Regions from separate parts of the Streptomyces sp. NPDC055025 genome, predicted to be linked through region 3. Evidence: riboswitches for the same ligand, from Rfam matches in the RefSeq annotation. Region 3 holds a riboswitch; each other region holds the start of a gene.
The links. A riboswitch is a leader RNA that binds a small molecule or an ion and turns the genes downstream of it on or off. The one in region 3 is predicted to bind cobalamin.

Region 1 (6,998 bases), on a different contig from region 3:
CGAAGCCGTCAGAAGTCGTCGTCGAAGCCGACCGTGCCCTCCACCGCGACCTGGTACGCCGACGGGCGGCGTTCGAAGAAGTTCGTCAGCTCCTGGACGCCCTGGAGTTCCATGAAGGAGAACGGGTTCTCCGAGCCGTAGACCGGGGCGAAGCCAAGGCGTTGGAGGCGCTGGTCGGCGACGCACTCCAGGTACGCCCGCATCGACTCGGTGTTCATGCCCGGCAGGCCCTCGCCGCACAGATCGCGGCCGAATTGCAGTTCCGCCTCGACGGCCTCCTTCAGCATGTCCGTGACCTGCTGCCGGAGGTCCTCGTCGAACAGCTCAGGCTCCTCCTTCCGTACCGTGTCCACGACCTCGAAGGCGAAGTCCATATGCATCGTCTCGTCGCGGAACACCCAGTTGGTGCCGGTGGCCAGGCCGTGCAGCAGGCCCCGGGAGCGGAACCAGTAGACGTAGGCGAACGCGCCGTAGAAGAACAGCCCCTCGATACAGGCCGCGAAACAGATCAGATTGAGCAGGAAGCGCCGGCGGTCCGACCGGGACTCCAGCCGGTCGATCGTCTCGACCGAGTCCATCCAGCGGAAGCAGAACTGCGCCTTCTCACGGATCGACGGGATGTTCTCCACCGCCGCGAAGGCCGCCGTGCGGTCCTCGGGATCGGGGAGATAGGTGTCGAGCAGCGTCAGATAGAACTGGACGTGCACGGCCTCCTCGAAGAGCTGGCGCGAGAGATACAGCCGCGCCTCGGGGGAGTTGATGTGCCGGTAGAGCGTCAGCACCAGATTGTTCGCCACGATCGAGTCGCCCGTCGCGAAGAACGCGACCAGCCGGCCGATCATGTGCTGCTCGGCGGGGGTGAGCTTGGCGAGGTCGGCCACGTCGGAGTGGAGGTCGACCTCCTCCACCGTCCAGGTGTTCTTGATCGCGTCGCGGTAGCGCTCGTAGAAGTCCGGATACCGCATGGGCCGAAGGGTCAGTTCGAAGCCCGGGTCCAGCAGGTTCTTGGTCTTCGGCGTCGTCTTCTCAGCAGTCACAGCAGTCACAGCAGTCTCAGCGGTTGTCTCGGTGGTCATTACTGGCACGCCTCACAGGACTCGGGGTTCTCCAGGGAGCAGGCGACGGCTTCCTCGGCCGTGGCCGCCGGGGCCGTCGCCTGAGCGGGTACGGCCGCTCTCGCCGCTCTCGCGATCCTCGTCGCCGGGCGCGAGCGCAGGTAGTACGTCGTCTTGAGGCCCTTCTTCCAGGCGTACGCGTACATCGAGCTGAGCTTCCCGATGGTCGGCGTCTCCAGGAACAGGTTCAGCGACTGGCTCTGGTCCAGGTACGGCGTACGGGCCGCCGCCATGTCGATCAGTCGGCGCTGCGGGATCTCCCACGCCGTGCGGTACAGATCGCGGATCTCCGCCGGGATCCAGGTGAAGTCCGCCACCGAGCCGTTGGACTCGCGCAGCGCCTCGCGCGAGCGCGCGTCCCAGACGCCCAGTCGCTTCAGGTCCGCCACCAGATACGAGTTGACCTGGAGGAACTCACCGGAGAGCGTCTCGCGCTTGAAGAGATTGGAGACCTGCGGCTCGATGCACTCGTACACACCGGCGATCGAGGCGATGGTCGCCGTCGGGGCGATCGCCAGGAGCAGGGAGTTCCGCATGCCCGTCGCCGCGACGCGGGCGCGCAGTGCCGCCCAGCGCTCGGGCCAGGCCCGCTCCACGTCGTAGTGGTCGGGGTGCAGTACGCCACGGGCCGTGCGCGTACGGTCCCAGGCGGGCAGCGGGCCGTTGCGCTCGGCGAGGTCGCAGGACGCCTCGTACGCGGCGAGCATGATCCGCTCGGCGATCCTGGTGGAGAGCGCGGCGGCCTCGGGGGAGTCGAAGGGCAGCCGCTTCTTGAAGAAGACGTCCTGGAGACCCATCGCGCCCAGGCCCACCGGACGCCATTTCGCGTTCGAGCCGGCGGCCTGCTCGGTCGGGTAGTAGTTGATGTCCACCACCCGGTCGAGGAAGGTCACGGCCGTACGGACGGTCTCGTCGAGCCGCTCCCAGTCGATCTCGCCCGACTCCAGGACGAAGGCGCCGAGGTTGACTGAGCCGAGGTTGCACACGGCCGTCTCGCCGTCGTCGGTCACCTCCAGGATCTCCGTGCAGAGATTGGAGGAGTGGACGACGCTGCCGGGCTCGGCGGTCTGGTTGGCCGTACGGTTCGAGGCGTCCTTGAAGGTCATCCAGCCGTTGCCGGTCTGGGCGAGGGTACGCATCATCCTGCCGTACAGCTCGCGCGCGGGCAGGGACTTGCGGGCCAGGCCCGCCGCCTCGGCGGCCCGGTACGCCGCGTCGAACTCGTCGCCCCACAGATCGACCAGTTCCGGCACGTCGACGGGGGAGAAGAGCGACCACCGGCCGTCCGTCTCGACGCGCCGCATGAACTCGTCGGGGATCCAGTGCGCGAGATTCAGATTGTGGGTGCGCCGCGCCTCCTCACCGGTGTTGTCCCGCAGCTCCAGGAACTCCTCCAGATCGGCGTGCCAGGTCTCCAGATAGACACAGGCCGCGCCCTTGCGCCGGCCGCCCTGGTTGACGGCCGCGACCGAGGAGTCGAGGGTGCGCAGGAACGGGACGATGCCGTTGGAGTGCCCGTTGGTGCCCCGGATCAGCGAACCGCGCGAGCGGATACGGGAGTACGAGAGGCCGATGCCGCCCGCGTGCTTGGAGAGCCTGGCCACCTGGTGGTAGCGGTCGTAGATGGAGTCCAGCTCGTCGAGCGGGGAGTCCAGCAGATAGCAGGAGGACATCTGGGGGTGGCGGGTGCCGGAGTTGAAGAGCGTCGGCGAGGACGGCAGATAGTCCAGCCGGCTCATCAGCCGGTACAGCGCGGCGACCTCCTCCAGCGCGCGCACGCTCTCGTCCTCCGCGAGGCCGGACGCCACGCGCAGCAGGAAGTGCTGCGGGGTCTCGATCACCTGACGGGTCAGCGGATGGCGGAGCAGATAGCGGCTGTGGAGCGTGCGGAGCCCGAAGTAGCCGAAGCGGTCGTCGGCGGCGGGGTCGATCAGCTGGTCGAGGCGGTCGGCGTGGCGCGTGACGAAGGCGGCCGTACGGTCGGCGATCAGGCCCTCGCGGTGACCGGTCGCGACCGACGCGGAGAACGACACCGCGCCCTGGCCGGCGGCCTCGTCGGCGATGGCGCGGGTGAGCAGCCGGGCGGCGAGCCGGGAGTACGCGGGGTCCTCGGAGATCAGCCCGGCCGCCGCCTCGGTGGCGAGCCCGCGCAGCTCGGCCTCGTCCGATGCGGCGTTACGGCCCCGGAGCGCGGCGGCGGCGACCCGGCCCGGGTCGGTGTCGGGCAGATCGGCGGTCAGTTCCGTCAGGGTCCGCAGCAGAACGGCCCCGGGGCCGTCGGCAGGTCCGGCGGTTCCGGTGGTCCCGGTGGTCCCGGTGATTTCGGGGCGGAGTGAAGCCGGGGCTGGAGCCGGGGCTGAAGCCGGATCGGCTGGCGCGATGGTCACGTGGTGCTCTCCCTCGCTCGGCTCCGGGCCGGTGCGGGGGATACGGGGGCGCGCACAGCCGTACGGACCCTCCCCGGGCAGCACGGTGTACGGCGTCCACCGGCCCAACCGCGAGGCCCGGACGTCTCGGCGCCCGGATCGGTCGAACCGGACGCACCGTCGGCAGGTATTCGGACTCGCGGGCATGACAAAACACGCCACAGCACACCGTTGCGGGACAGTTCCGGATTCCCACCGGATTCCCCTGCGTCGACAGCGAGGTCGAGCATACATCTGGTGGGTGGTCGCTGCGTCACCCCCCAGATGTAGTGTCGTGCGTCGGTTCGGTGCTTGTTGTCGGCCTCGTCCGTTCCGGGCGCGCGCCGCATACGGAAGGGCCGCCGCTTCCTTCCGGGAGTCGCGGCGGCCCTTCCACGGCCGTACGGCGGGCGTACGCGGTCGGCGTACCGGGTGGCTCAGGGGTCAGCGCACCGGGTCGCCCGAGGTGGTCGCCGCCGGGAGTTCCACCTGGACGCCCGGGTCGCCCGCGTCCGCCGTGTAGTCGGAGGGGGAGGTCTCGTCGACGCCCTCGGGGGCCCTGAGCGCCCGCATGACGAAGGTGAGCACCACCGTCACCACCACATTCAGCACGAACGCGGTGAGACCGATGTAGCCGATCTCCCCGAGCCCCGGGATCTCCGCGGAGGAGCCGCCGAAGTGCTTCTGGGTGGGGCTCGCGACGCCGTACGCCGCCGCCGTGCCGTACACCATGCCGACGCCCCAGCCGACGAGCAGCGCCCAGCGGTGGAACCAGCGGGTGAACAGCCCGCCGACCAGGGCCGGGAGCGTCTGGAGGATCCAGATCCCGCCCAGGAGCTGGAAGTTGATCGCCACCGTCTTGTCCATGGTGAGGACGAAGGCCAGCGCCCCCACCTTCACCAGCAGTGAGACGATCTTCGAGACCTTCGTCTCCTGCGCCGGTGTCGCGTCCGGCTTGATGAAGTCCTTGTAGATGTTGCGGGTGAAGAGATTGGCCGCCGCGATCGACATGATCGCGGCCGGCACCAGCGCGCCGATACCGATGGCCGCGAAGGCCACCCCCGCGAACCAGGCGGGGAACATGGTCTCGAAGAGCTGCGGGATCGCGAGCTGTCCGTTCTCGACCTCGATCCCGGCCGCGATCGCCATGAAGCCGAGCAGCGCCAGCAGCCCCAGCATCAGTGAGTACAGCGGCAGGATCGTGGTGTTGCGGCGGATCACATCGCGGCTGCGGCTGGACAGTGTCGCCGTGATGGAGTGCGGATACATGAAGAGCGCGAGCGCGGAACCGAGCGCCAGCGTGGCATAGCCCCACTGCCCGGCCTCGCCCGGCACGAGCGCGCCGCGTGGCTGGCCGGTCGCGGAGTTGGGCTGTGCGAAGGCCTCGCCCGCCTTGGCGAAGATGTCGTCGAAGCCGCCCAGTTTGATCGGGATGTAGATGATCGCCACGGCGATCACCAGATAGATCAGGGTGTCCTTGACGAAGGCGATCAGCGCGGGCGCGCGCAGCCCGGACGAGTAGGTGTACGCGGCGAGCACACCGAAGGCGATCAGCAGCGGGAGGTCCTTGACGAACCAGTTGGTGTCCTCACCGCCGCCGAGGCCCATCACATCCAGCACCGCCTGGATACCGACGAGCTGGAGCGCGATGTACGGCATGGTGGCGAGGATGCCGGTGACGGCGACCGCCAGCGAGAGCCCCTTCGAGCCGAAGCGTCCCCGGACGAAGTCCGAGGTGGTCACATAGCCGTGCTTGTGGGACACCGACCACAGCCGGGGCAGGAAGGTGAAGATCAGCGGGTAGATGAGGACGGTGTACGGCACGGCGAAGAAGCCGGACGCGCCCGCCGCGTAGATCGCCGCCGGGACGGCCACGAAGGTGTACGCCGTATAGAGGTCGCCGCCGAGCAGGAACCAGGTGACCCAGGTGCCGAACGACCGGCCGCCCAGGCCCCATTCGTCGAGACTGTGCTCGTTCTCGGCCTTGCGCCAGCGGGTGGCGAGGAAGCCCATGACCGTGACGGCCAGGAAGAAGAAGATGAAGACGGTGAGCGCGACACCGTTCACGCCGTCGGTCATCGCGACGCACCTCCCTCGCGGGAGCCACCGGAGCCACCGGAGCCGCGGGAGCCATGGGCGCCACGGGCACTGCCGGTGGCGCGGGCGCGCTGGTCACGCTGCCAGAGCTGATAGGCGGTCATGGTCAGCACCGCCGAGAGCAGTACCCAGGCCATCTGGTACCAGTAGAAGAACGGGATACCGATGAAGGCGGGGTCGGTCCTGGCGTAGGAGCTCACCCAGAGCAGGGCCACGAAGGGCGCGAAGAGACAGAGCGCGATCACCACGCGTACGGGAGTGACCGTCGGAGGTCGTGTCGTGGGCGGTTTTTCTTCCTGGACTTCTGACACAGCGGATCCGTCCCCTCACTGATCGCCATTGATGAGCGCGCAGGAAATCTACGGCAATGGCATCAGCGGCGGGTAGGTCCGGATGTGAAGGACTGGGAGGTGAACGCGGAGGAACCGGGCCCCGGGGCCCGGTTCCTGACCGTACGTCCGATCCTTCCGCCCGCCGCGGTCCGGGGTCAGCGGGCCGGGCGCTTCAGCCGCGCCACGAACTTGTAGCGGTCGCCGCGGTAGACCGAGCGCACCCACTCCACCGGCTCACCGGCGGCGTCCAGCGAGTGCCGCGAGAGCATCAGCATCGGCAGGCCGACATCCGTGCCGAGCAGTCCGGCCTCGCGCGGAGTGGCCAGCGAGGTCTCGATCGTCTCCTCGGCCTCGGCGAGATGGACGTCGTACACCTCGGCCAACGCCGTATAGAGCGAGGTGTACTTGACGAGCGAGCGGCGCAGGGCGGGGAAGCGCTTGGCCGACAGATGCGTGGTCTCGATGGCCATCGGCTCACCGCTGGCCAGCCGCAGCCGCTCGATCCGCAGGACGCGTCCGCCCGCGGTGATGTCGAGCAGTCCCGCCAGGGTGTCGTCGGCGGTGACATAGCCGATGTCCAGGAGCTGGGACGTCGGTTCCAGGCCCTGGGCCCGCATGTCCTCGGTGTACGAGGTGAGCTGGAGGGCCTGGGAGACCTTGGGCTTGGCGACGAACGTCCCCTTGCCCTGGATCCGTTCGAGCCGGCCCTCGACGACCAGTTCCTGGAGCGCCTGGCGCACGGTGGTGCGCGAGGTGTCGAACTCGGCGGCGAGCGTGCGCTCCGGAGGCACCGGGGTGCCTGGCGGCAGAGTTTCCGTCATATCCAGCAAGTGCCGCTTCAGGCGGTAATACTTAGGCACGCGTGCCGTACGGGTGGGGATCCCGTTGTCGGTCTCCGTGACGTTTCCGCCCCCGTCCGCGGCCATGGCCTGCCTTCCCGACTCCTGCGCTGCTGCCGTCACCGGCTCCTCCGTCTGTCGCGGCTCACATGGTGGCACGGTCCGGCCACGGGTCGTCGCCCTCCCTCAGGTGTCGGTCCGATAACGGAC
Region 2 (6,998 bases), on a different contig from region 3:
GGGGCGGCGGGCCCCCCGCCCGGCCCCCCAAAAACCCTCGGGGGCGGGGCGGGTACGCCCCCGCGCGTGGGCCTCCCCCGCCTCCGGGGGCATCACGAGGCGGGCAGTTCCTGATCCAGGAGGATCAGGAGGATCACGAGGCGGGCAGTTCCTCGCGGACGGTGCGGGCCGCGGTGACCAGGTTCTCCAGCGAGGCGCGGGTCTCGGGCCAGCCGCGTGTCTTCAGCCCGCAGTCGGGATTGACCCACAGCCGTTCGGCGGGAATGGCCTCCAGTCCCTTGCGGAGCAGGGCCGCCGCCTCCTCCGCGTCGGGCACGCGCGGGGAGTGGATGTCGTAGACGCCGGGGCCCGCCTCGCGCGGGTAGCCGTGTACGGCGAGTTCGCGCGCGACCTGCATATGGGAGCGGGCGGCCTCCAGACTGATGACGTCGGCGTCGAGGTCGTCGATGGCCTGGACGATGTCGCCGAACTCGGCGTAGCACATGTGCGTGTGGATCTGGGTGTCCGGGCGTACGCCACTGGTGGTGAGGCGGAACGACTCGGTGGCCCAGTCCAGGTAGGCGCCGTGGTCCGCGGCGCGCAGCGGGAGCGTCTCGCGCAGGGCGGGCTCGTCGACCTGGATGACCGAGGTACCGGCGGCTTCGAGGTCGTCGACCTCGTCGCGCAGGGCGAGGGCGACCTGGCGGGCGGTGTCGCCGAGCGGCTGGTCGTCGCGGACGAACGACCAGGCCAGCATGGTGACGGGCCCGGTGAGCATGCCCTTGACGGGGCGCCCGGTGAGCGACTGGGCGTAGGAGGTCCAGCGCACCGTCATCGGCTCGGGACGGGAGATGTCGCCGGCGAGGACCGGCGGGCGGACATAGCGGGTGCCGTAGGACTGGACCCAGCCGTGCTGGGTGGCCAGATAGCCGGTGAGCTGTTCGGCGAAGTACTGGACCATGTCGTTGCGTTCGGGCTCGCCGTGCACCAGGACGTCGATGCCCGCCTTCTCCTGGAAGGCGATGACCTCGCTGATCTCGGCCTTGATGCGCTCCTCGTATCCGGCGGTGTCGATACGTCCCGTGCGCAGGGCGGCGCGGGCCGTGCGCAGGTCGTCGGTCTGCGGGAACGAGCCGATGGTGGTCGTGGGCAGCAGCGGCAGCCTGAGATGGGCGCGCTGGGCGATCGCACGCTCCGTGTAGGGCTGGGAGCGGCGGCCGTCGGCGTCGGTGACGGCGGCGGTCCTGGCCCGTACGGCCGGGTCGCGGGTGATCGGGGAGTTCGTCCGGGAGGCGAGGTCGGCGCGGTTGGCCGCGATCTCGGCGGCGATGGCGCCGGTGCCCTGGGCCAGTCCCCTGGCCAGGGTGACGATCTCGGTGGTTTTCTGCTCGGCGAAGGCGAGCCAGCGAAGGATCTGCGGGTCGATGTCCCGTTCGGCGGCCGTGTCGAGAGGTACGTGCAGGAGGGAGCAGGAGGCGGCCACATCGACCCGGTCGGCGAGCCCGAGGAGGGTGCCGAGGGTGGACAGGGACTTCTCGTAGTCGTTGATCCAGATGTTGCGGCCGTTGACCACACCGGCGACGAGCCGCTTGCCGGGCAGTCCGCCCACCGAGGCCAGGGCGTCGAGGTTGGCCGCCGCGGCGTCGGTGAAATCGAGCGCCAGACCCTCGATCGGGGCCTTCGCCAGGACGGGCAGGGCGTCACCGAGCCGGTCGAAGTAGGAAGCGGCGAGCAGCTTCGGGCGGTCGGTGAGGCCGCCGAGATCACGGTAGGCGCGTGCGGCGGCGTTCAGCTCGGCCGGGGTGCGGTCCTGGACGAGGGCGGGCTCGTCGAGCTGGGCCCACTCCGCGCCGGCGGCGCGCAGGTCCGCGAGCACTTCGGCGTACACCGGCAGCAGCCGGTCCAGCAGGGTCAGCGGTTCGAAGTCGGCGGCCACCCCGGGGGCGGGCTTGGCGAGCAGGAGATAGGTGAGGGGGCCGACGAGCACCGGGCGGGCGGTGAGACCGAGCGCGAGGGCTTCCCTCAGCTCGGCGACCTGCTTCGCGGAGTCGGCGGTGAAGACCGTGTCCGGGCCGAGCTCGGGGACGAGGTAGTGGTAATTCGTGTCGAACCACTTGGTCATCTCCAGCGGCGCCACGTCCTGGGTGCCGCGGGCCATCGCGAAGTAGCCGTCGAGCGCGTCGGCCGAGACGGCGTCACGGTGCCGCGCCGGTACGGCACCGACCATGACGCTGGTGTCCAGGACATGGTCGTAGTACGAGAAGTCGCCGGTCGGCACCTCGTGGACGCCGGCGTCCGCCAGCTGCCGCCAGTTGGCCCGGCGCAGGCCGGCCGCCGTCTCCCGGAGGGCGTCGGCGGTGACGCGGCCCTTCCAGTACCCCTCGACGGCCTTCTTCAGTTCCCGGTTCGGGCCCTGGCGGGGGTAGCCGTACACGGTGGCCCGTGCTGCCGCGGCTGCGGACTTCGCTGTCACGGAAATCTCCTTCGCGAGATATCTCCTTGGATCCCGGAGACGGGACGCGAGCGCGAAGGGGTGACGAACCGAGCGGCACAGTTCCGCGCCGTCGCGCGCGCCTGTCCGTCTGGTATGTACGCCGACCCGCCCACGAGGTCACCGGGATGGCCGCACGCGATCGTTCGCGTACGGGCAACGGGCAGGTCTTCGGACTCGTGGGCACATCTGCCGAGACAGATTCCTACTGGCCGTCGCTTCCCGGATCCGGCCGGATCCAGTGCGTATGACGGCGGTCGTTCCCACTTACCGCTGCGGGGCAGTCCCGGATTCCCACCGGGTTCCCTCTTACGACGCGTCTGCCTGGCGGGCAGGGCGAACCAGCTGCACCAGCCAGGCTAGAGCGCGGACAACCTCCCGGTCACCTCTGTTCACATTCCGGAATGTGACATGAGACACGCGGTCGATCGGGCAGCATGTACGGCGAGAGCCACACACAGGACGCCGACCCCCAGCGGAAGCAGCGGGAAGAGCAGGATCACCGCCCACTCGACGAAGCCCTTCTCGACAACCGGGCTGGGGCCCAACAGCGTCTGCTCCACCAGCACTGTCTCGCCCGGCCTGCCGTCGTAACGCACCGATACCTCGTCCCGCGTCCCGCCATCCACGGCGCGTCCGACACACACGACATGGCTCGGCCCTCGCCCGCCCCCTTCCGAGTGGCACGACGAGATTTTTATGCGCTCCGTCTCGCCCGTCCGGCCAAGCTCCAAGACGCCGAAGGCGACCAGAAACCCCGCCCATCCGAGAAAGATCGTCGCGATGACCGCCCACGCCGCGACAGTTACGACTCGACCGTAATCCCGCACTGGCCCGCTCGACACCGTTCCAGCCTATGCGGGAGCCGTGGCTCGGGAGCCCGCACGGACGACGTCGCGGACATCCGTATCCCTCACGTCTTTTACGACGAGAGGACCAGGACCGGCTTCCGGCCACTCGGCACCCGCGGAATTCGGTTGTCAGCCGGTGGGCGGGCTGACCACTCTGGGGCGTATGAGCGACAACGGACAGCACGGAGCGGGCGCAGGACCGGAGGACGGGCCGGGGGACAGTCTGGGCGCGGGACCGGCGGACGGGCCGGGGGACGGGTCGACGGGGCTCCTTGTGCCGCCGATCGACACGGCGCTGGTACGGCGGCTGGTCGGCACGCAGTTTCCCCGATGGTCCGGGCTCCCCGTCAGACCCGTCGCGGTCGGCGGGAACGACAACCGGACCTTTCACCTCGGTGACACCATGACCGTTCGGCTTCCCAGCGGTCCCGGGTACGCGGGGCAGGTCGGCCAGGAGCAGCGGTGGATGCCGTTCCTCGCACCGCGCCTCCCGCTCCCCGTGCCCGTTCCGCTGGCGAAGGGCGCGCCCGGCGAGGGCTATCCGCTGCACTGGTCCGTCTACCCCTGGCTGGAGGGGGAGAGCGCCGATGCCGGCCGGATCGACGACCTGACCGAATTCGCCGTCACGCTGGCCGGGTTCCTGAACGCGCTGGCGCGGATCGACGCGTCCGGCGGACCGCCGCCCGCGTCGCACTCCGGTTTCCGCGGTGCTCCGCCCTCGGTCTACGACGAGGAAACCCGGCGGGCGATCGGCGCGCTGGGGGATCTGATCGACGGGGCGGCGGCCACGGCGGTGTGGGAGGCGGCTCTCGCGGCGGCCCGGGAGGACGCGCCGGTCTGGTTCCACGGCGATGTCGCGGCGGGGAACCTGCTGGTCAGGGATGGCCGGCTCGCCGCCGTCATCGACTTCGGCTGCTTCGGTGTCGGTGATCCGGCCTGCGATGTGGTGATCGCCTGGACGCTGCTGTCGGGGACGAGCCGCAAGGCGTTCCGGGCCGCGCTGCGGGCCGACCACGGCACCTGGGTCCGCGGCCGTGGCTGGGCACTGTGGAAAGCCCTGATCACCTGGGTCGAGTTCGCCGGCTCCGACCCCGCGCGGGTGGCGCAGCCGCGCCGGATCGTCGAAGACATCCTCCACGAGCACGAACACGAGAGCCGTGCCTGACCGGCCGCCCCGGTGACCGCAGAAGAGGAGTTCCGCATGTCCGCCATTCTGTCTCCCGTATAGGACACAGGCTGTCCGCCATCCCTGTGATCGTGGTCCACGCGCCGCCCCTCCAACGCCCGAACCGACCCGCGCCGGCGTCCCGTTGGCGCGCGGGGCGCTGTCCGAGGAAGACATGCCCGTCCTTGACACCCGTGCCCTCAACCGCGCGACCCTCGCCCGTCAGTATCTGCTCGACCGCGCCGACACACCGGTCCGCGACGCCGTGGCCCATCTGTGCGGGATGCAGGCACAACAGCCGCAGGAGCCGTTCATCGGTCTGTGGTCCCGGCTCCGCGCCTTCGAGCCGAACGCGCTCGACGACCTGCTGACAGGGCGGGAGGTCGTGCGCACACACCTGATGCGCCGTACCGTCCACCTCGTCACCGCCGACGACGCGCTGGCCTGGCGCGCCCGCCATGACTCCATGCTGCGCCGGCGGGTGCTGGGGACCTACCGGCGCGAACTCGCCGGCATCGACCTCGACGAGGTCGCCGCGGCAGGCAGGGCGGTGATGGCCGACCACCGGCCCCGCACCATGGCCGAACTCGTTCAGGCACTCCAGGACCGCTGGCCCACGCCACCACGCCGCGCTCTGGGCGAACTGCTCGTCGCCGCCCTGATTCCGATGGTCCAGCTCCCGCCCCGCGGACTGTGGCACACCAGGGCAGGCGTACGTAACCTGCCCCTGGCCACCTGGCTCGGACGCGACATCGATCCGCCTTCCCCCGACCCGGCCGACGTGGCCGACGCGAGCGACCCGGCCGACGAGGCCGACGGGGCCGACCCGACCGACGGGGCCGACCCGGCCGGGCAACAGCTCGTACGGCGCTATCTCGCCGTCCACGGGCCCGCAGCCACAGCGGACATCCGTGCCTGGTGCGGCCTCGCCGGACTCCCCGCCGCCGTCAGAGCCGTCCGCGAGGAGCTCGTCACCTTCCGCGACGAACGCGGCCGCGAACTCCTCGACCTGCCCGACGCGCCGCGCCCGCACCCCGACACCCCCGCGCCCGTCCGCTTCCTCCCGGCCTTCGACAATGTGATCCTCGGCTACCACGACCGCTCCCGCATCATCGACGACGCCCACCTCGGCCTGTCCGTCGCCGGCCTGCGCGCCGTCCTCGTCGACGGACGCGTCTCCGCGACCTGGACCGTGCGCGGCAGCCGACTCGCCATCACCCCGCTTCGCTCCCTCTCCACCGCGGAACAGGAAGCCGTTCACGCCGAAGGCCAAGCCCTGGCCACCTTTCTGGACGAAGACATCGATCACGTGCGCATCACGGCCGCCGACGGCTGAGAACGACCAGGTCAGGGGCGGAAATTGATCTTCGCCCCGTGGTCGGCAATTCACCCTTCTCCCTGGGGAAGTTCACCTTGAGCAGAAACTCTCCGGTGGCCGCGGAAACACCCCATGGAACGGAACGAATATGCAGAGCACTGTTCACGGGGGGACCTCCGGCCTGCGCCTCGACTGGAACGAGTGCGCCAGCGGACCCTCTCCGGCGGCGATCGCCCGCGTCGTCGCCAACGCGGCCGACCTCCACCGGTATCCGCGCGGACTGCTGGGCGAGGTGACCGAGGCCGTCGCCCGGGAGAACGGGGTGGAGGCGGAGTCCGTACTCCTGACGAACGGTGTGGACGAGGCAGTCGACCTCGCGCTGTCCCTGGTCGACACCGCGTATTTCGTCTCGCCCGGCTTCGACGCCTACCTCGACCGGGCCCTGGTGCTCGGCCGTACGGCTCGGGCGATCCCGCTGGACGAGCACTGGGAACCCGCTGTCGCGCCCGCCGAACTCGCGCGCGGGGGCGCGTTGTTCCTCGCCCAGCCGCACAACCCGACCGGCCATCTGTTCCGTTCCGAGTGGGTCGACGCGGTGGTCGCCGGCGCGGAGCTGGCCTTCCTCGACACGACGTACGCCGACTTCGCCGCTCCGGACGTACGGAGTGCGCTGACCGACCCGTACCCCCTCGGCACCCACCCGGGGCTGCTGCTGTTCCGCAGCTTCTCCAAGAGCCACGGCCTGGCCGGTGTGCGGCTCGGCGCGCTGATCGGTGTGCCCGAGCTCATCTCCCGGCTGCGCCCCCGGCAGCGCTTCCACTCCGTCAACTCCATCGCCCTGCACGCCCTGGCCGGTTCCCTCGAAGACCCCGCGCACCGGCTGCGGCTGTGTGCCCAGGTGCTCGCCGACCGCCCTCGGTATGTAGAGGCGCTGGGTTCGCATCCGGTGTTCGCCGAGGCGCGCGACACGCACACCAATTTCGTCGTCGCCCGCTGCCGGGACGGACTGTCCTCGGCCGATGTCGTCCGCGGGCTGGGCGACCGGGACGTATGGGTCAAGGACTGCGGGCCGCTCGGCCTGCCCGGATGGCTGCGTATCTCCGTCGGGACCCATGACGACCTCGATCGGCTCATCCACGAGCTGAGCGCGATCGATTCCGCGCACACACCCCCGCGCACCGCGCCCCAGCGCGT
Region 3 (6,998 bases):
CTGCTCCCCGGACCCGGACCCGGCACCCGCACCAGCCCCGCCGTCCCCCTTCGCGTCCGCACGCTGGGGCTCCGTCGTCGGCTCGGGCTCCGGCTCCGCGGGCGTGTCGTCCCGTCCCGCCGCGGACTCCCGCGGTGTGTCGGACACTTCGGGACCGCCCTGTGGCGGGATGCCACCGCCCCCGGGTCCGTCCGGGCCACCGGAACCGCCGCCGTCGGGGTCGTCGTCCGGGTCCTCGCCCCCGTCGCCCCCGTCGTTCCCGCTGTCCCCGCCGTTGTCGTCCTCGCCCTTGAACCGCTCCAGCGTGTCGTCGAGCCTGTCCTCGTCGAGCCCCGGCGCGTCGAAGGGATTGCGGCGCCGCCGGTGCGGCAGCGCGAGCAGCGCGGCCCGGCGTACGTCCTCGGGACGTACGTCCGTCCGCCCGGCCCACGCGGCCAGCGCCGTCGCGGTCCTCGCCATCACGATGTCCGCGCGCATCCCGTCCACCTCGAACGCGGCGCAGGTCGCGGCGATCTGGAGCAGTGCGGCGTCCCCGAGCCGTACCTCGGGCAGCAGCGCGCGGGCCGCGACGATCCGTTCCCGCAGCGCGCTCTCCTCGTCGGCCCAGCGCGCGGCGAAGGCGGCGGGGTCGTCGTCGTACGCGAGCCGCCGCCGTACGACCTCGACCCGCTGCTCCGGCTCCCGCGAGGCCGCGACCTCCACGGTGAGTCCGAAGCGGTCGAGCAGCTGCGGCCGCAGCTCGCCCTCCTCGGGGTTCATCGTCCCGACGAGCAGAAAGCGCGCGGCGTGCCGTACGGAGACGCCCTCGCGCTCCACGTACGAGGCACCCATCGCGGCGGCGTCCAGCAGCAGGTCGACGAGATGGTCATGGAGGAGATTGACCTCGTCGACATAGAGCACCCCTCGGTGCGCGTCCGCGAGCAGCCCCGGCTCGAAGGCCTTCACGCCCTCCGACAGCGCCCGTTCGATGTCCAGCGCCCCGACGAGCCGGTCCTCGGAGGCGCCGACGGGCAGCTCGACCATACGCGGGGGCCTGGAGACACCCGGCCCGCTCCCGTGCGGTCCGTCCGGGCAGTGCGGATCGGGCGCGGCGGGATCGCAGCCGAACCGGCACCCGGCGACCACCGCCAGCTCGGGCAGCAGAGCCGACAGGGCCCGTACGGCCGTGGACTTCGCCGTGCCCTTCTCCCCGCGTACGAGGACTCCGCCGACCGCCGGACTGACCGCGTTGAGCAGCAGGCCCAGCCGCAGATCGTCCATCCCCACGATGGCGGTGAACGGATAAGGGGTGCTCATATGCTGATCGCTCCTTCGAGTACGACGCTTGCGAACGCGGCTGTGGCGCCCTCCAGGGCGTCGGCGGTCACGGTGCCCCGGGAGGAATGAAGGGCAGCCCCGGCGGCGCCCCCTCCTCGATCAGCCGCAGCAGCGCGTCCGTGTCCGCGTGCTCCTCGATGAGGTCACCGAGAAGGTCGAGCTGTTCCTCGCGCAGCGCGCCGAAGCTCGTGTCGGGCGCGGGGACGAAACGCCGGCCCGCCGCCCGTGCCACCTCCGCCAGGAAGCGCCGCCGGAACGTGTCGCTCTCCAGCGCCCCGTGCCAGTGCGTGCCCTGGACCGCGCCCATCCGGCAGCCGTCCAGCGCCCGTCCGTCCGGGCCGGAGACAAAGGCGTCCCCGCCCCGCACCTCGGCGACCCCGTGATGGATCTCGTACCCCTCCACCGCCGCGCCGAGGGCCGTCCCGGACGGTCTGGCCAAGGTCTTCTCACGGGCGAACCGCACCCGTACGGGCAGCAGCCCCAGTCCGGCCACGGCGCCCGCCCGTGACTCCACCTCGTCGTCGATGTGCTCGCCGAGGATCTGATAGCCGCCGCAGATGCCCAGCACCGGACGCCCCTCGGCGGCCCGCCGCGCGAGCGCGTCGGCGAGCCCGCGCTCCCGCAGCCACGCCAGCGCCCTCACCGTGCCCCGGGTGCCGGGCACCACCACGAGATCGGCGTCGGCCAGTTCCTCGGGGCGGTCCACGAACCGCACGACGACACCCGGTTCTGCCGCGAGCGCGTCCACATCGGTGAAGTTGGACATCAGGGGTACGGCGCAGACCGCGACCCGCAGCACCTCCTCGCCGTACGGGGGAGCCACCAGGGACTCGCGCACGGCGCCGCGCAGCGAGATACGCAGTCCGTCCTCCTCGTCGATGCCCAGACCGTGCCGCCAGGGCAGCACCCCGAGCGTCGCCCGGCCGGTCAGCCCGCGCAGCATGTCGAGACCGGGCTCCAGCAGGGACACATCGCCCCGGAACTTGTTGACGAGATACCCCGCGACCAGCTCCTGGTCCTCCGGGGCCAGCAGCGCGGTCGTACCGAAGAACGAGGCGAAGACCCCGCCCCGGTCGATGTCTCCGACCACCACCACCGGCAGCCGCGCGGCCCGCGCGATCCCCATGTTCACGATGTCGGTACGGCGCAGATTGATCTCGGCGGGGCTGCCCGCGCCCTCGCAGATCACGGCGTCATAGGTGGAGCGCAGCTCCTCCAGGCACTCCAGGACGGGCCCGAGCAGCGCCTCCCGCCGTCCACCGCGCAGCGCCTTCCCCGAAGCCGCCCCGCCCGAAGACGAGTTCCCCGCGAGAGTGTTCCCCGTGGCCGGGTTCCCCGGCGCGGTCCCCTCGGCGCTGCCGAAGAAGCCCCTGGCACTCAGCTCACCCACCGGCCGTCCCATCAGCACCACTTGGCTGCTGCGGTCACCGCCGGGCTTCAGCAGGACGGGGTTCATCAGCGCGGTCGGCTCCACCCGGGCCGCCTGGGCCTGCATCGCCTGCGCCCGTCCGATCTCCGCGCCCTCGCGTGTCACGAACGAATTCAGCGACATGTTCTGCCCCTTGAAGGGCGCGACCTTCACCCCCCGGCGCACCAGCCACCGGCAGATCCCCGCCGTGACGACGCTCTTGCCCGCGTCCGAGGTGGTCCCGGCCACCAGAAGGCCCCCGCCGCGCCCGCCCCGGCTCATCCACGTCCCTTTCCCGTGGCCGCCGTACGGCGGCGCGTGTCCGTGGCACGGCGGCGTATCGCGCCGTACGCGAACCGGCCGGCGACACAGACCGCGAGGGCGTATCCGCTCACCCGGCGCGACAGGCGCACGGCCCGCTCGATGTCGGCTGTCTCCACGGGCCGCCCCTCGCCGTTCAGTACGGGCCGGTGCTCCACCCGTCCGCCGTACGCGAGCGTCCCGCCGAGCCGTACGCCCAGCGCGCCCGCGAACGACGCCTCCACCGGGCCCGCGTTGGGGCTCGGATGCTTCCGCGCGTCCTGCCGTACCGCCCGCAGGGCCGCGCGCGGATCGCCGCCCGCCGCGACGGCCAGCGCGGCGGTCAGCCGGGCCCCCGGCCAGCCGGCCAGATCGTCGAGCCGGGCCGACGCCCAGCCGAACCGGCGGTACCGGGGGGACCGGTGGCCCACCATCGCGTCCAGTGTGTTCACGGCCCGGAATCCGACCAGCCCCGGCACCCCCGCGATCGCCCCCCACACCAGCGCGCCCACGACGGCGTCGGAGGTGTTCTCGGCGACGGATTCCACGACGGCGCGGGCGAGTTGCTGTCCGTCCAGTGCCTGCGGATCGCGCCCGCACAGCCGCGGCAGCCGCTCCCTGGCCAGCTCGATGTCCCCGGCGGTGAGCGCCGCGCCGATGGCGCGTGCCTCCCGGCCGAGCGAAGTGCCGCCGACGACGGACCAGGTGGCCAGGGCGGTCAGCGCGACGGACGCGGCGCGCCGTCCGGCACGGCTGCTCCGTACGGCCCGCGTGCCCCGCGTGGCCCGTACGGTCTCGGCGCCCCGCGTGGCCCGTACGGTCTCCGTATTCCGGGCGGCGACGATCGCGAGCCCGGCGGCGCCTCCGGCGCACACCAGGGTGTGCAGCGTGCCCCAGCCGCGGTGGTCGTGCCAGAGCATCCGCTCGACGGCCCCCGCCGCCCGGCCGAACGCGGCCACCGGATGGCCCCGGCGCGGATCGGCGAACACCTGGTCGCCCAGCAGCCCCAGGGCCGCGCCGTAGGCGAAGACCCGCTCGGCGGCGGCCGAACCGCCGCCGCGCACGACGGCAGAACCGCAGCCAGGCATGGCGAAATGTCCTCACTCAGGGTCCGCGCCCCGGCTCGACGTGGTGCGGCGGCGAGAGTTCCTGGCTCCCGGGAGAGGACTCCCGGTGACAGTGGCGGGACCGCGCCGGACTCGCACCGGCTTCCTCTTCTGCCGCCGTAAATGGCCCCGGCAGTCCACCACGCCCCGCGAACAGCCGTCAACTCATCGCTGACCTGCGACGGGACACTGTGCGAAGCCCCACATCGGCGGGTGGACCCGGGTCACGCGACGATCAGCCAGATCCCGTACCCCACGGCTCCGGCGCACAGGGCGAAGCAGGCGTACGCGCCCGTGCGCGCCAGAGCCATGGCGCCCGGCTCCCGCTTGGCGAGACCCACGACGCCCAGGGTGAACAGGCCCACGAGGGCGACGGTCGCCACAAGACTGACCCCGAAGACGGCGCCGAGCGCTGCCCAGTCGATTTTCATACGTTCGCTCTTCCTTGGACCGTGGGGGGTTCAGACCGTGGCGGTGCGGGCGGGCTCACCGGAGCTGCCCGGAGGGGACGGAATGGTGGTCGACAGATCGTGCCCGGCACCGGCACCGGCCGCGCTCGACGCGGTGACGGCCGTGACGCCGTCGGCCAGGATCCCGGCCTCGTCCTCGTCGGAGTCGGTGACATTGGTGTGGTCGACCGGGCGGCGGCGCGAGGCGAGCCAGATGGCGCCGGAGAAGGCGAGCAGCAGTGCGGCGACCACCGAGACGCCCCAACTTCCCTGGCCGGTCAGGAACTCCGCGCAGGCCGCGACCAGACCCGCGGCGGGCAGGGTCAGTCCCCAGGCGACGAACATCCGGGTGGCGGTGGACCAGCGGACCACACCGCCCTTGCGGCCGAGCCCCGCGCCCATCACGGCGCCGGAGCAGGACTGGGTGGTGGAGAGCGAGAAGCCGAGGTGCGAGGAGGCGAGAATGACGGTCGCGGCGCTGGTCTGGGCGGCGAAGCCCTGCTGCGGCCCGAGATCGGTGAGACCGGTGCCCATGGTGCGGATGATGCGCCAGCCGCCGAGATACGTACCGAGCGCGATCGCCGTGCCCGCGGAGACGATCACCCACAGCGGGGGGTTGGAGCCGGGGGAGAGGACACCGCCGGTGACGAGCGCCAGCGTGATGACGCCCATGGTCTTCTGCGCGTCGTTGGTGCCGTGCGCCAGGGAGACCAGACCGGCGGAGGCGATCTGGCCCGCGCGGTAGCCCTTGGCGGTGGCCCTGTCGTCCGTGCGGCGGCCGATACGGTACGTCAGCCGGGTGGCGAGCAGCGCCGCGAGACCGGCGACGACCGGCGCGGCGAGCGCGGGGATCAGCACCTTGGTGATGACCACACCGCCGTTGACCCCGGAGGTGCCGACGGACATCAGGGTGGCGCCGATCAGTCCGCCGAAGAGGGCGTGGGAGGAGCTCGACGGGAGACCGACGAGCCAGGTGAGCAGATTCCAGAGGATGGCGCCGACGAGCGCCGCGAAGATCACTTCTGTCCGGATGCCGTTCTCGTTGATGAGCCCGCCGGAGATCGTTCTGGCGACCTCCACGGAGAGGAACGCGCCGACCAGATTCAGCACGGCGGACATGGCCACCGCGGTCTTGGGCTTCAGGGCGCCGGTCGAGATGGTCGTCGCCATCGCGTTGGCGGTGTCATGGAAACCGTTCGTGAAATCGAACACGAGCGCCGTCACGATCACGATCGCGAGCAGCAGTGTGAGGTGTTCCATTTACCCAGGCAATCGTTCGACGTAGGGGGCCTCGGTGAACGTAGGGAGTCATGGTGAACGGAAGATGAACTGTGCGGGTCTTCATGGTGTCTCAGGCTGACGTCGCGTGGTTCTGTTCGGATGATCGGGAGAACGGTGTGCGGTCCGCCGGAGGCTCCTGGCAGGATCGCGGTATGACCGATCAGGAGAAACAGGACGCGATAGGCCGGGCCTGGCGGGATCTGGTGAACACCGCCCGCAGAACGGCCTCCGAGGGGCTCGTCGTCGGCACCTCGGGCAATGTCTCGGTGCGGGTCGGTGGAATCATCCTGGTGACGCCCAGTGGAATTCCCTATGAACAACTCGGTCCCGAGGATGCCGTCGGGGTCGATCCGGACGGCCGGCAGGTCCTCGGCGCGTTCACCCCCACGAGTGAGCTGCCGCTCCATCTCTCGGTTTACCGGCACACCTCGGCGGCGGCCGTCGTCCACACCCACGCGGTGCACGCCACCGCCGTCTCCACGCTCGTGCCGGAACTGCCCGTGATCCACTACATGGCGGCGGCGTTCGGCGGCCCCGTCCGGGTCGCTCCGTACGCGCTGTACGGGACGGACGAACTGGCCGCGGGCATGCTCACCGCCCTCCGCGACCGCACGGGCTGTCTCCTCCAGAACCATGGCACGGTGACCTACGGCGCCACCCTCGCGCAGGCCTACGACCGCACGGCCCAGTTGGAGTGGATGTCCCGGCTCTGGCTCACCGCCAGCGCGGTGCCGGGCCTCTCGCCCTCGCTGCTCTCCGACGCCCAGCTCCAGGAGGCCGGGGAGAAGCTGAAGGGCTACGGCCAGGGGCGCTGACCATCGGCCAGGGTCGCGGGCCGTGACCGGGGGCGGTCGGCGTCGGCGGCGCCGGCCGTGACCGGTGACGGTCCGGCCCGACCCCGACGGACCGCGCCCGGTGGCCGGGGCGTGCGCGGGTGACGACACTGGGACCGTGCGCCCCGCAACAGCGACGGCAGCGGCCGTCTCCACCGTGATCGGCGTCGGCGCGGCCGCGGTCGCGGCCGGCCGGCTCGCCGGTGACGCCGCTCTGAAGGCGTCGCCGGGGCGGCCCCTGCCCGGCGACCCCCGGCTCACCGTGCACGCCACGGCCGCCGGGCAGATCACCCTGACGCGCTGT

Region 1: another riboswitch for cobalamin. It lies ahead of ACWGDX_RS28315 (ribonucleoside-diphosphate reductase subunit alpha); the one in region 3 lies ahead of ACWGDX_RS31455 (cobalamin biosynthesis protein).
Region 2: another riboswitch for cobalamin. It lies ahead of metE (5-methyltetrahydropteroyltriglutamate--homocysteine S-methyltransferase); the one in region 3 lies ahead of ACWGDX_RS31455 (cobalamin biosynthesis protein).

Annotation. Positions count from the first base shown of each region.
Region 1 covers NZ_JBSGVS010000052.1:60,451-67,448, forward strand. Annotated here, with positions in the region: gene ACWGDX_RS28310 (ribonucleotide-diphosphate reductase subunit beta) at 9-1,076, opposite strand; gene ACWGDX_RS28315 (ribonucleoside-diphosphate reductase subunit alpha) at 1,076-3,502, opposite strand; cobalamin riboswitch at 3,647-3,788, opposite strand; gene mctP (monocarboxylate uptake permease MctP) at 3,965-5,599, opposite strand; gene ACWGDX_RS28325 (DUF3311 domain-containing protein) at 5,596-5,928, opposite strand; gene ACWGDX_RS28330 (GntR family transcriptional regulator) at 6,105-6,875, opposite strand.
Region 2 covers NZ_JBSGVS010000023.1:72,182-79,179, forward strand. Annotated here, with positions in the region: gene metE (5-methyltetrahydropteroyltriglutamate--homocysteine S-methyltransferase) at 134-2,452, opposite strand; cobalamin riboswitch at 2,616-2,831, opposite strand; gene ACWGDX_RS16445 (hypothetical protein) at 2,863-3,099, opposite strand; gene ACWGDX_RS16450 (aminoglycoside phosphotransferase family protein) at 3,485-4,486, shown strand; gene ACWGDX_RS16455 (winged helix DNA-binding domain-containing protein) at 4,662-5,822, shown strand; gene ACWGDX_RS16460 (pyridoxal phosphate-dependent aminotransferase) at 5,953-6,998, shown strand, end outside.
Region 3 covers NZ_JBSGVS010000064.1:39,782-46,779, reverse strand. Annotated here, with positions in the region: gene ACWGDX_RS31465 (putative cobaltochelatase) at 1-1,296, opposite strand, end outside; gene ACWGDX_RS31460 (cobyric acid synthase) at 1,364-3,007, opposite strand; gene ACWGDX_RS31455 (cobalamin biosynthesis protein) at 3,004-4,113, opposite strand; cobalamin riboswitch at 4,147-4,288, opposite strand; gene ACWGDX_RS31450 (hypothetical protein) at 4,356-4,562, opposite strand; gene ACWGDX_RS31445 (anion permease) at 4,593-5,840, opposite strand; gene ACWGDX_RS31440 (class II aldolase/adducin family protein) at 6,014-6,676, shown strand; gene ACWGDX_RS31435 (alpha/beta hydrolase) at 6,813-6,998, shown strand, end outside.